DNA from 2 places in the Veillonella atypica genome. Region 1 is predicted to be linked to the other one. Evidence: riboswitches for the same ligand, from Rfam matches in the RefSeq annotation. Region 1 holds a riboswitch; the other holds the start of a gene.
What was found. A riboswitch is a leader RNA that binds a small molecule or an ion and turns the genes downstream of it on or off. The one in region 1 is predicted to bind cobalamin.
Positions count from the first base shown of each region.

Region 2: linked by a shared signal. The riboswitch ahead of O3598_RS03190 (methylmalonyl-CoA mutase family protein) and the one ahead of nikB (nickel ABC transporter permease) in region 1 are both predicted to bind cobalamin.

Region 1 covers NZ_JAPVXV010000005.1:101,347-107,179, forward strand. Annotated here, with positions in the region: gene O3598_RS07495 (ABC transporter substrate-binding protein) at 1-627, opposite strand, end outside; gene nikC (nickel transporter permease) at 715-1,536, opposite strand; gene nikB (nickel ABC transporter permease) at 1,536-2,474, opposite strand; cobalamin riboswitch at 2,634-2,820, opposite strand; gene O3598_RS07510 (ISL3 family transposase) at 3,076-4,308, opposite strand; gene potE (putrescine-ornithine antiporter) at 4,524-5,833, opposite strand, start outside.
Region 2 covers NZ_JAPVXV010000002.1:103,112-108,944, reverse strand. Annotated here, with positions in the region: gene O3598_RS03200 (DUF3829 domain-containing protein) at 1-27, shown strand, start outside; gene rarD (EamA family transporter RarD) at 129-1,025, opposite strand; cobalamin riboswitch at 1,228-1,403, shown strand; gene O3598_RS03190 (methylmalonyl-CoA mutase family protein) at 1,687-3,849, shown strand; gene scpA (methylmalonyl-CoA mutase) at 3,854-5,833, shown strand, end outside.

The sequences.
Region 1 (5,833 bases):
ATAGTTTTCGTTAGCAGCCATTTCAGCGCGTTCTTTAGTGAAAGATTTAACTACGTATGGGCCTGTACCGATAGGGCCTTCTTTCGCAAAGTTGCGTCCGTCTTTTTCAGATTGTACATCAACGATTAGGAACAATGGATCCGCTAAAAGCCCAGGCATATTAGGATATTCTTTTGTTGTATGAATAACTAATTGTTGACCATTAGCTTCCATAGAGTCATATTCGAAGAATGTTTTTGCACGGTTAGATTTTTCAAAAGCCCGTTCGATAGATGCTTTAACTGCTGCAGCATCAACTTTTTTACCATTGGAGAACTTTACCTTATCGTTGATTGTGAAAGTCCATGTTTTATGGTCTGGGGATACTTCCCATTTGGATGCAATCCATGGTTGAGGTTTCATTTGTTCATCAAATTTAGCCAATGTTTCGCCTACACCATAGCGCATTACAACCCAAGCGAAGAAGTTTTCAGTAGGTTCTAAAGTAGAAGCGAAGTTAGTTACGCCTACTTTCAATACGTCTTTATTTGCAGAGCCGTTGTTATCGGAGCCACAACCTGCGATGAAGGAACCCATCATCACAACACTAAGACCTGCTAAAAGAGCCTTTTTCCAAGATTTTTTCATTTAAAATCTCCTTGTTAACACAATATACAAAGCTTATATATCATTATTACGCCGCAAAGGCCTAATAAAGATTCAAAAAAACTAAGATTAACCTTGGTTCTTAGGATCCACTACATCACGTAAAGAATCAGACCAAAGATTGAAAATAGATACTACGATTAAAATAGACAAACCAGGGAACGCCATGAGCCATGGACTCGTTTGCAAGTATTGACGACCTTCATTAAGCATAAGACCCCATTCAGGTGTTGGTGGTTGCGCACCAAAACCAAGGAATGATAAACCGGCAACTTCGATCATAATAGCCCCAATATCAAGAGCACCTGTGGTTACAACGAGAGGCAAAATATTAGGAATAATATGACGACGTAAAATCGTCCATGTAGAGGCCCCCATCATAACGGCAGCCGTTACATATTCTTCACCGCGTACTTTCAACGTCATAGAACGAACAAGTCGCGCATATTTAGCCCACCCTACAACCGATAATGCTAAGATGGTATTTACAATACTACCACCTAAGATACCGGCGATGGCAATGGCGAGCACTACCCCTGGGAAAGATAACATGATATCCGCCAAGCGCATAAGAACCATTTCAACCTTGCCACCAAAGTAACCTGCTACGGCACCGATGACTGTACCAATGCTCACCATAATCACTACGATGGATACACCCATGAACAAGGATAATTGAGTACCATAAATGATACGAGACAATACGTCACGGCCCAATTTGTCAGTACCAAACCAATGTTGAGCGCTAGGTGCTTGTAATGCCTTGGACATATCCGATGTGAAAGCATCGCCCGGAGCAAGCCATGGTGCAAAGATAGCAATGAATACGATGACGAGCATCAATGCAGTGTAGAAAGAGAACAATTTATGTTTCTGAATAAATTCTTTCATTATGCTCTCTCCCTTTTCAATCTAGGGTCCAATAGAACATAGGATGCATCAACTAAAGCATTGATACACATGTATGCAATAGCAACCCATAACACAAAACCTTCAATCAATGGATAGTCACGCATAGTGATGGCGTAAATGGCCATATTCCCGAGGCCAGGCCAGGAGAATACCATTTCAACTACCGCTACACCACCTAATAACCAACCAATAAGAACACCTAAAATAGTGATCAATGGCAATACGGCATTAGGCAAAATGTGACCGAATAAAATCTTCATTTCGCTCACGCCACGGGCACGGGCACCGATAACGTAATCCTTTTGCATCTCTTCAAGGATAACGAGTCGAACTTGACGCATGTATTTAGATCCAACGACAACGGCCAATGTAACGGCTGGCAAAATAACGCCTGTCGCTGTTACACGAGATGAAGCGATTGGAACCAAGCCGAGCTTTAAGCCAAAAATGTAAATTAATACAAGGCCTAACCAGAATGACGGCATAGATACGCCTATAAAAGAAAGGCTTCTCAGTACATAGTCTATCCATTTATTCCGATTATACGCACTCAGTATACCTGCCGGTAATGCATAGATAATCGTAAATACCAATGCGGTTCCTGACAATGCAAGCGTACCAGGTAATGCTTCTAACATGCGATCTACTACAGGTTTTTTAGCAGAGTAACTCATTCCTAAGTCACCTTGTGCTGCATTGACTACCCAGTTTGCATACTGTACGATAAACGGCTTATCCAAGCCTAATTGTGCTCGAGTTTCATCAATCATTTCTTGAGACACGATAGTATCCGCCGTTTCCAGTAGCATCGTAACTGGGTCCCCTGGAGCTAAATAGGTGAGACAAAACGTCAAAAATGTGATGCCAAACAAGGTGACAATAAACTGTCCTAGATGTTTGACAAAGCGTTTTCCCATAGGCACCTCCTATACCCTTTTCAAATAAAAACACATAATAGTGAATAAACATAGAAAGTAAACATGTAATATGATGCTGTGTAATAAGATCTATGAAATAACCATAAAAAAAGATTAGCCTGCCTGACTAACCTATATTAAAACACCGTGTTCTAGCACAATGTTCCTCAAGATTGAGCAGGCTTTCTGACTTTTGATTCATCACAATATTTCAGCCTTCCCAGTTTCCCAGTGACCCTAATACGAAATATTGCTCCTCATAACAGCTATTTTCATAGTATAGGATTTACACCCATTTTCCTCTTTTACGCTCGGTAAAACCGACACTCAGTTTATTCACTTTTATTAATTATAAATATACTATATTTGTAATTCACTAACAATACATATACCCCTTAGTGTATATTCGTCAATCAATCATAATTATTCATAAAAACAATATTCATTATTATTTACATGCATTACTTCGTATATTGTGCCCCATTTCTTGAAATAATTGCTTTATTTACTTTTCTTTTCTGTATATAAACGTATATATTTACATTTGTAGTTTAATTTAATTTACATATAAAACATGGCTCTCTGTCAAATGTTGGGGTATTCACCCTACGAGTCTTCTTTGGCACCAATCATAGTTATGGTTGGTGCCATTCTTTTTGCTCAAAAGTAGAATACGTACTCTAAATCTACCAAAATGGCGAAGTCCATAGCTTATCCGTTTTAATACTTTAATTTTGTTGTTAGTTCCTTCTGTGTATCCATTAGAATATGGAAGTAAGAATGCATTAGTTAATTGCGTCATCCATGCAGGAAATGATGTAAAGAAGTTATTAAATTCATTTAAGCCAGATGCTTTTACTAATTCCAACCAATGCGTTAAATGTGCAGCTATTCTTTGTTTACCATAGATTGAAAAGATTTTTCTAAAAGAAAGTTTTAAAGCATATGCTTTTCGTAAATCATCAGATATTCTGAGTATTTCACATAGTTTAATATGTTCGGCTTCCGTTAAATGGTCTGGATGCTTCATTAGTACACGTCGATTCTGTTTTAACATACGTGAATAAGCAGCCAGTTTATGTTGCTCACGCTTTCTAACTCGCTCTACCGCCCAATCTACAAGTCGACATACATGGTATCGATCACAGATAATATGCGCATGTGGAAATAGCGCCTCCATGATGCGCTTAAATTGTATGGACATATCCATTACAATAAACTTAACTTGTAGGCGATCCTTATGTTTAAATGATGCAAAATAGTGGATTAATGCTTGCGTATCACGTTTCGGTAAAATATCTAATATTTCATGTGTATCTGGATTAGTTAAATTAACTTGGTATTGGTAGCCTTCTGCATTTCCTTTAAACTCATCAATACCAATCACAGTGGGTAAGGTCTTGGGCTTAGGTATAGTAATCATAGAGCAATAACGTAATACTGTAGTAATAGATGTATCACACTCGTTAGCAATAGCTGTATAGGTTACACTTTCAGTAAGTTTATCAAATAGCATTCTAATATTAGTTACACTTAGTTGCATATGTTTTCGTACAAATGGATTGCTTTCAGCAAAAGAATGACCACAATGCGGACAAATATACCGACGCTGTCTGTATTTTCCAATTAGTGGACCTCGTTGTACTTTTCCAAACTTTACAGTACGTATGCGGTAATCCTTAATATGCTTTGTGGTTTCTCCACACTTTGGGCAAATATGTGATGTTGCTGGTAATTCTATGTCAAAAATAAATATTCCGTCTAATTCATAGCTATTTGTAATATATTCTTGTTTTACATTATGTAAAAATTCAGTATAATCAGTAATAGGCATATAAGCTCACATCCTTTCTTTAGGACTTTGACACTTTTATTGTAAAGCATGTGAGCCTTATATGCTTATTTTTTTGCAAAAAAATAATGTTGGAAGTGACACCGTAGTGGTGTCACCCCAACATTTATTATAGAGCCTAAAACATTTTGCTATGCATATAACCAAAAGAGGCTATCACCGAAGTGACAGCCTCTATAAGACGAGAGAGTATTCAATTAATCGATACTTTGTTGGAATCGTTGTGCACGATACGCTAACCAACCTTTGCGTATCATATAAATGCAAATGCCAATAGTTACTGCAACAGCGCTACCGAGCATGGCATCGACACCGCACGCATATACTGCGTATGAACAGTATAAAACACCTGCAACAGCAACGAAATAGAAACGATCAATACGACGTTTTTCCAATCCAGACATGTGCATCATAGTTGGTACTGCAAGAATGCAGAGAATATAAGGCACTACATTAGTTACAACCGCAAGGTTTACCAATGTCTCGAATTGATCGCGTAAAGAATCATTAGCTGTGAACAATGTAAGAATTGTTTCAATCGCTAATAAGATAAATACGCCACGCACAGGTGCATCCTTGCTGTTTACACGAGCAAACACCTTAGGGAAATAACCTGCCTCTGCTGCATTCTTGAATACGCGAGACAATGTAAATTGCCAGCAAAGTAAAGCACCACAGCAAGAGATAATCATGAGCGCCATGATAACATTTGCAATTGTGTCATTAAACATGTATGCAAATGTTAGACCAAATGGTGCATTGGAATTAAGTAATTCTGTGTTAGGCACGATACCGGCCATAACATTCGTGGACAAGATGTAAATCACCGCCACTGCTAATGTACCTGCAAATGTTGCAATTGGCACGTTTTTCTTTGGATTTTCTACAGCATCTGCATTTGCTGCTGCCGATTCAAACCCTAGGAATCCCCACAATGTTAAAGCAATAGATTCTTTAATTGCTTCAAAGAACGGCAAGTCGTTTGGATTCCATGCCGCCAAATACGTATCTGGGCTAAACCAGAACCAACCAATTGTACCAATTAGTAATACTGGCACAATACAGCCCCAAATAGTAATATTGCTGAGCTGACCTGTAAAGCGGTTTCCTCTAAAGTTCAAAATCGCTGCAAACCATAACAAGACAATCGTTACTTGACTTGTTTGCGTTGCATTTAGATCAACACCAAAGAATTCTGAGCCATAGCCAACTGCGGAAACTGCAATCGCTATATTAGCAATGATGAGAGATATGCTGTAAGCATAGCTCGCCATAAAATGTCCAGTCTTACCGAAGCGGTGTTCTGCATAACCGCCCATGCCTCCTTTAATTTGAGAGAACATACCCGCTTGAGCAAAAATATACGCTAACAAAAGCGCACCCACAGCCGTCACGAGCCAAGATAACACTGAAATAGTACCAACTTGAGCCAAATTGGTTGGTAACATAATGATTCCAGCTCCTAGCATATTGGCTGCTACCATTGTGGTTAGCTGGAATACAGACA
Region 2 (5,833 bases), on a different contig from region 1:
ACGACCAATATGAATGAATTAGATTAATAAAGATCTGAGTTTATTTACGTTAGACACGTGTAAAACGAATACATAAAAAGCCGTATTAAATGAGAATTTCATTTGCTACAGCTTTTTTGTAATGTATTCTATTTTTTTATCTTAATACGTGTCGTCATTTGATTAGATAGGGTGAACAATACGAGTGCCACCCAGATGCAGCCGAAGGCTATGAGTTGTGCTGTACCAAAGCTTTCACCAAAGTAGAAGATGGCCAAGAAGAAGCCCATGGTAGGAGATAGGTATTGTAAAAAGCCGAGTATATTTAGTGGCAATAGGCGGGCACCGTATGAAAAGAGGATGAGTGGAATCGATGTGGTAAGGCCAGCGCCGATGAGGAGGAGACCGGTCGGCGTTAGGTTTTCGATAAAGGTCCACGAGGTGGTGTCTATAGTCGCTAAATACCATAATGCTATCGGTGTGACGAGCCATGCCTCGAAGGCGATGCTCGAAAATGGATGGATGGTGAGACGTTTTTTTACGGCCCCGTATAGGCTAAAGGATACGGCTAGGATGATAGAGACGATGGGCAATGTACCTAGTTGAACAGTCATGATGGCCACACCTAAGAATGCGATGGCAATACTTAGCTTTTGTGGCCAAAGTAATCTTTCTTTATAGATTAGGATGCCCAACAATACGTTGAGCAATGGATTGATATAATAGCCAAGGCTCGTGTCGAGTACGTGTTGGTTTGTAACGGCCCAAATGTAGGTGAACCAGTTGATGCTAATAAGTATAGCAGCCAGTAATAGTAGGCCTAATTGCGTAAGATGGGTGCGTAAAAGTTGTATGTCCATACGCAGTTGTTGGCGCCCTGTGGCGATGACGAGGAAGAACATCCAAAATCCGGACCAGATGATGCGGTGCGATAATACGGAAAAGGATGATACTTGGTTTAAAAGCGCCCAATAGAGGGGCAGCAAACCCCAAATTAAACAGCACAACAATGTAGTGCTGAGACCTTTTTTGTTTATTTCGTTCATAATACGACCTCCCACTAGTAGAATTATTATAACATGGTGGTAGTATAGCGGTAGCGAATTATAGAGGTGATTTCTCTAAATTGCACCTATGCATTTTTATCATTCTATATATGCGTTAGTTATAACTTGAAATTTGCTACTTATGATTAACTGTTATGTTCATTGACTTTGTGCATATTTTTACACTATATTGGACTTAGAACAACGAATATAGAGAATAGGTGTCGCAAGACTTAATAGAGAAATCGGTACAAGCCGATGCGGTCCCGCCACTGTAAGGACGAGCCTGCTTTCATACATGTCACTGGAGCAATCTGGGAAGGCGAAAGCAAGGTGTTGAGCCCGAGCCAGGAGAACTGCCTATTTGATAATCACCGTTATGTACCTACGAGCGATAGGAAGGGGATTGAGGTATACTTTTTACAATAGTTTTAGTGTACCATTCAATATGTAACCTAACGTGTCACTCTCGGGTGGCACGTTTTTTTATTTGCCACGCTAGAGGGTCGTTCATATATGGCATAGGCTTAATAGTTTGACTGGAGATTCATCATCATGATGGACATATATTTGGCACCTATGGAACTCATATACGAAGCAACTCACTGGTACGGTGCGCTGTTCCCCCTGTATGGTTTCAAGTTGAAAAGGAGGCACATATATGTCTGACAAAAAGACTTCAAAGGACACTGAACGCGATTTACTGGCGCCTGTATCCTTTGATGAGTTTGAGAAACCTACGTATGAACGATGGCAGGCTGAGGTTGAAAAGGCGTTAAAGGGTGGCGATTTCCATAAAAAAATGTTCACCAAAACCTATGAAGGTATTACGTTACAACCTATCTATACACCTGCATTGCATCAGGACAAGATTCCAAAGGGCGTTTATCCTGGCGCTGGCGAGTTCCTACGTGGCACGAAAGCAAGCGGCTATATCAAAGATTCTTGGGGCGTATCTCAATATGTGGATGAGTCCTTACCGAAGGATGCCAATCATGCAAGTTTATACGAAATTGTGAAAGGCGGCACTATTCACAACATTCGTCTTGATGAAGCAACACGCCATGATCAAGATGTGCAAGTAGGCGCATCTGTTGGTGTAGGCGGTACATCCTTGTCTACGATGGACGATTGCAGCCAATTAATTGAACGATTTAATCTTAAGGAAAATCCTTTATATATTGAAACTGGCGCATCTGCAGCGATTTTGCTCGGTATGTTGTCGGCTACTGTGAAAGCTTCTAAAAAGCAAACATCCGATTTGAAAGGTCTCATTGGTGCAGATCCTATCGGCGTGTGGGCTAAAGACGGTGCATTGCATATGTCTTTAGATACTGCTTTTGATGAAATGGCACATACTGTTGTATGGGCCAAGGATCAAGCACCTGAGCTTAAAACAGTGCTTGTATCCGGTGATGTATACGCTAATGGCGGTGCTAACGATGTGCAAGAGGTTGCCTATGCATTGGCAACAGCTGTTTGCTACGTGCGGCAATTGGCACAACGCAACATCGATATTCATACCATTGCTAAGAGCATGATGTTTACATTCTCCTTGGGTGCAAACTTCTTCATGGAAATTGCTAAATTGCGTGCGTTGCGCGTGCTTTGGGCTCGTATTATGGAGGCCTTTGGCGCTGATGAAAGCGATCGTGCCGTTCATGTACACGGTAGAACATCTGCTTTCACAAAAACCGTATACGACCCATATGTAAACTTGTTGCGTAACACAACACAAGCATTCTCCGGCGTTGTAGGCGGCCTCAATAGCCTTGAAGTTTCTCCATTTGATCAACCAATTCGCAAATCCGATGAATTCTCTCGTCGTATTGCCCGTAACATTCAAGTTATGTTACAAACTGAATTCGAATTGCGTCAACCAGTTGACCCTGTAGGTGGTTCTTGGTACGTAGAAACATTGGCAGCCGAATTGTGTGAAAAAATCTGGGCTGAATTCCAAGCTATCGAATCCAAAGGTGGCATCATTGCTGCCTTGAAGGAAGGTTATCCTCAAGCGCAAGTTAAAACAATTCTTAATGAACGCTTTAAAAACCTTGCATTCCGTAAGGATGTAGCGGTTGGTAATAACATGTACGCTAATATGACGGAAGAATTGCTTGATCCAAAACCTGAAAATCAAGAAACATTGCGTCAAAAACGGGTAGCTCATCTCGAAGAATACTTGGCAACTGCAGATCCAGAAGCGGTTGTAAAAGCCCAATCTACACTCGAAGCAAGCACAACAGAACCAGGTGCATTGATTGGCCTTATCGAGCTCGGTGCATTGCAAAAAATGACAATGCGTCAAATCCGTAAGGCTTTGGATGCGGGCGATATTTCCTCCGAAACAATCGAACCTATTACGGCTCATCGTTGGACGGAACAATTTGAAGCTCTTCGTATGCGTACGGAAAATTATAAACAACGCACAAAAGATAATGTGAAGGTATTCTTGGCTAATATGGGCCCTATTCCTCAACATAAACCTCGTGCGGACTTCTCCACAGGCTTCTTTGAAGTAGCGGCATTCGAAGTAATCAAAAATGATGGCCATGAAACAACGGCTGATGCGGCTAAAGCGGCTCGTGAAAGTGGCGCCGATGTGGTAGTTATCTGTTCTACAGATGATACGTATCCTGAATTGGTTCCACCACTTGCGAAAGAATTGAAAGAAACTATGCCGAATGTAACGGTTATTTTGGCAGGGGCACCTTCTAAGGACCTAGAGCCTGTATATCGTGAAGCCGGTGTAGATGATTTCATCTCTGTTCGCGCAAACTGCTACGCTATTTTAAATACGTTACAAGATAAGAAAGGGATGTGAGCTCATGTTTAAAAATCCAGACTTCTCCTCTCTTGGCTTGGGATCTCAGTCTGCCACATCGCGCGATGCATGGCTTGCTGAACTTAAAAAAGAAACAGGAAAAAGCTTTGAAGACTTATATAACACGACAATGGAGCAAATCCAATTAAAACCTCTCTATACAGAGATGGATTATGAAGGGATGACACACCTTGACTATATGGCTGGTGTACCTCCATTCTTGCGTGGACCTTATTCCACAATGTACGTAACTCGTCCTTGGACAGTGCGTCAGTACGCTGGTTTCTCTACTGCGGAAGAATCCAATGCGTTTTATCGTCGTAACTTGGCAGCGGGACAAAAAGGGTTGTCTATTGCCTTTGACCTTGCTACTCACCGTGGTTATGACTCCGACCATCCTCGCGTAGTGGGCGACGTTGGTAAAGCGGGCGTTGCAGTTGACTCTATCCTCGATATGGAAATTCTATTTTCCGGTATCCCTCTTGACCAAATGTCCGTATCCATGACAATGAACGGCGCCGTATTGCCTGTTATGGCGTTCTACATCCTAGCTGGTGAAGAACAAGGTGTTGATAAAAAGGTTATGGCCGGTACAATCCAAAATGATATCTTGAAAGAGTTCATGGTACGTAATACCTATATTTACCCTCCAGCTACGTCCATGCGCATCATCGGTGATATCTTTGCCTATACATCCCAGTACATGCCTAAATTCAACAGTATCTCTATTTCTGGCTACCATATGCAAGAAGCGGGTGCAACGGCGGATATCGAGTTAGGTTACACATTGGCTGACGGCCTTGAATACATCCGTACCGGTGTCAATGCAGGCCTTCACGTAGATAAATTCGCACCTCGTTTGTCCTTCTTCTGGGCTATCGGCAAAAACTACTTTATGGAAGTGGCTAAAATGCGTGCGGCTCGTATGTTGTGGGCTAAGATTATTAAGAGCTTCGGTTCTGAAAATCCTAAATCTATGGCTCTTCGTACACATAGCCAAACATCTGGTTGGTCTCTTACAGAACAAGATCCGTTCAACAACGTGGCTCGTACATGTATGGAAGCGATGGGCGCCGCATTGGGCCATACGCAATCCCTACATACGAATGCGCTTGATGAAGCCATCGCGTTACCTACAGACTTCTCTGCACGTATTGCGCGTAATACACAACTTTACATCCAAGACGAAACTAAGGTATGTAAGGTTATCGACCCATGGGGCGGCTCCTACTATGTAGAAGCATTGACTGATGAATTGATCCGTCGTGCTTGGGGGCATATCCAAGAAATCGAATCCCTTGGCGGTATGGCGAAAGCGATTGACACAGGTCTTCCTAAGATGCGTATCGAAGAGGCTGCAGCTCGTCGCCAAGCTCGTATCGACTCTGGTCGTGAAGCGATTATCGGTATCAACAAATACCGTCTAGATAAAGAAGATCCATTGGATATCCTCGACGTAGATAATACGGCAGTACGGGAAGCGCAAATTCGTCGATTGGAACAATTGCGTGCTAACCGTGACGAAGATAAGGTTCAATCCTGTCTCGAAGCGATTACAAATGCTACAGAATCTGGTGAAGGCAACTTGCTTGCTCTTGCCCTTGAAGCTGCTCGTGCTCGTGCATCTTTGGGCGAAATTTCCTTTGCTGTTGAAAAAGTTTGTGGCCGTCATAAAGCGGTTATCCGCTCTATTTCTGGCGTATACTCCAGCGAATATGAAGATGATGATGTCATCAAAGAAGTTCGCCAAATGGCAGATGATTTCGAAGAACTCGAAGGTCGTCGTCCTCGTATCATGATTGCTAAGATGGGTCAAGACGGTCATGACCGCGGTGCCAAAGTTATCGCTACATCCTTCGCGGATATGGGCTTTGACGTGGATATCGGACCTTTGTTCCAAACTCCAGAAGAAACAGCACAAGATGCGGTGGATAATGACGTTCACATCGTTGGCTTCAGTTCTCTTGCAGCTGGTCACAAAACA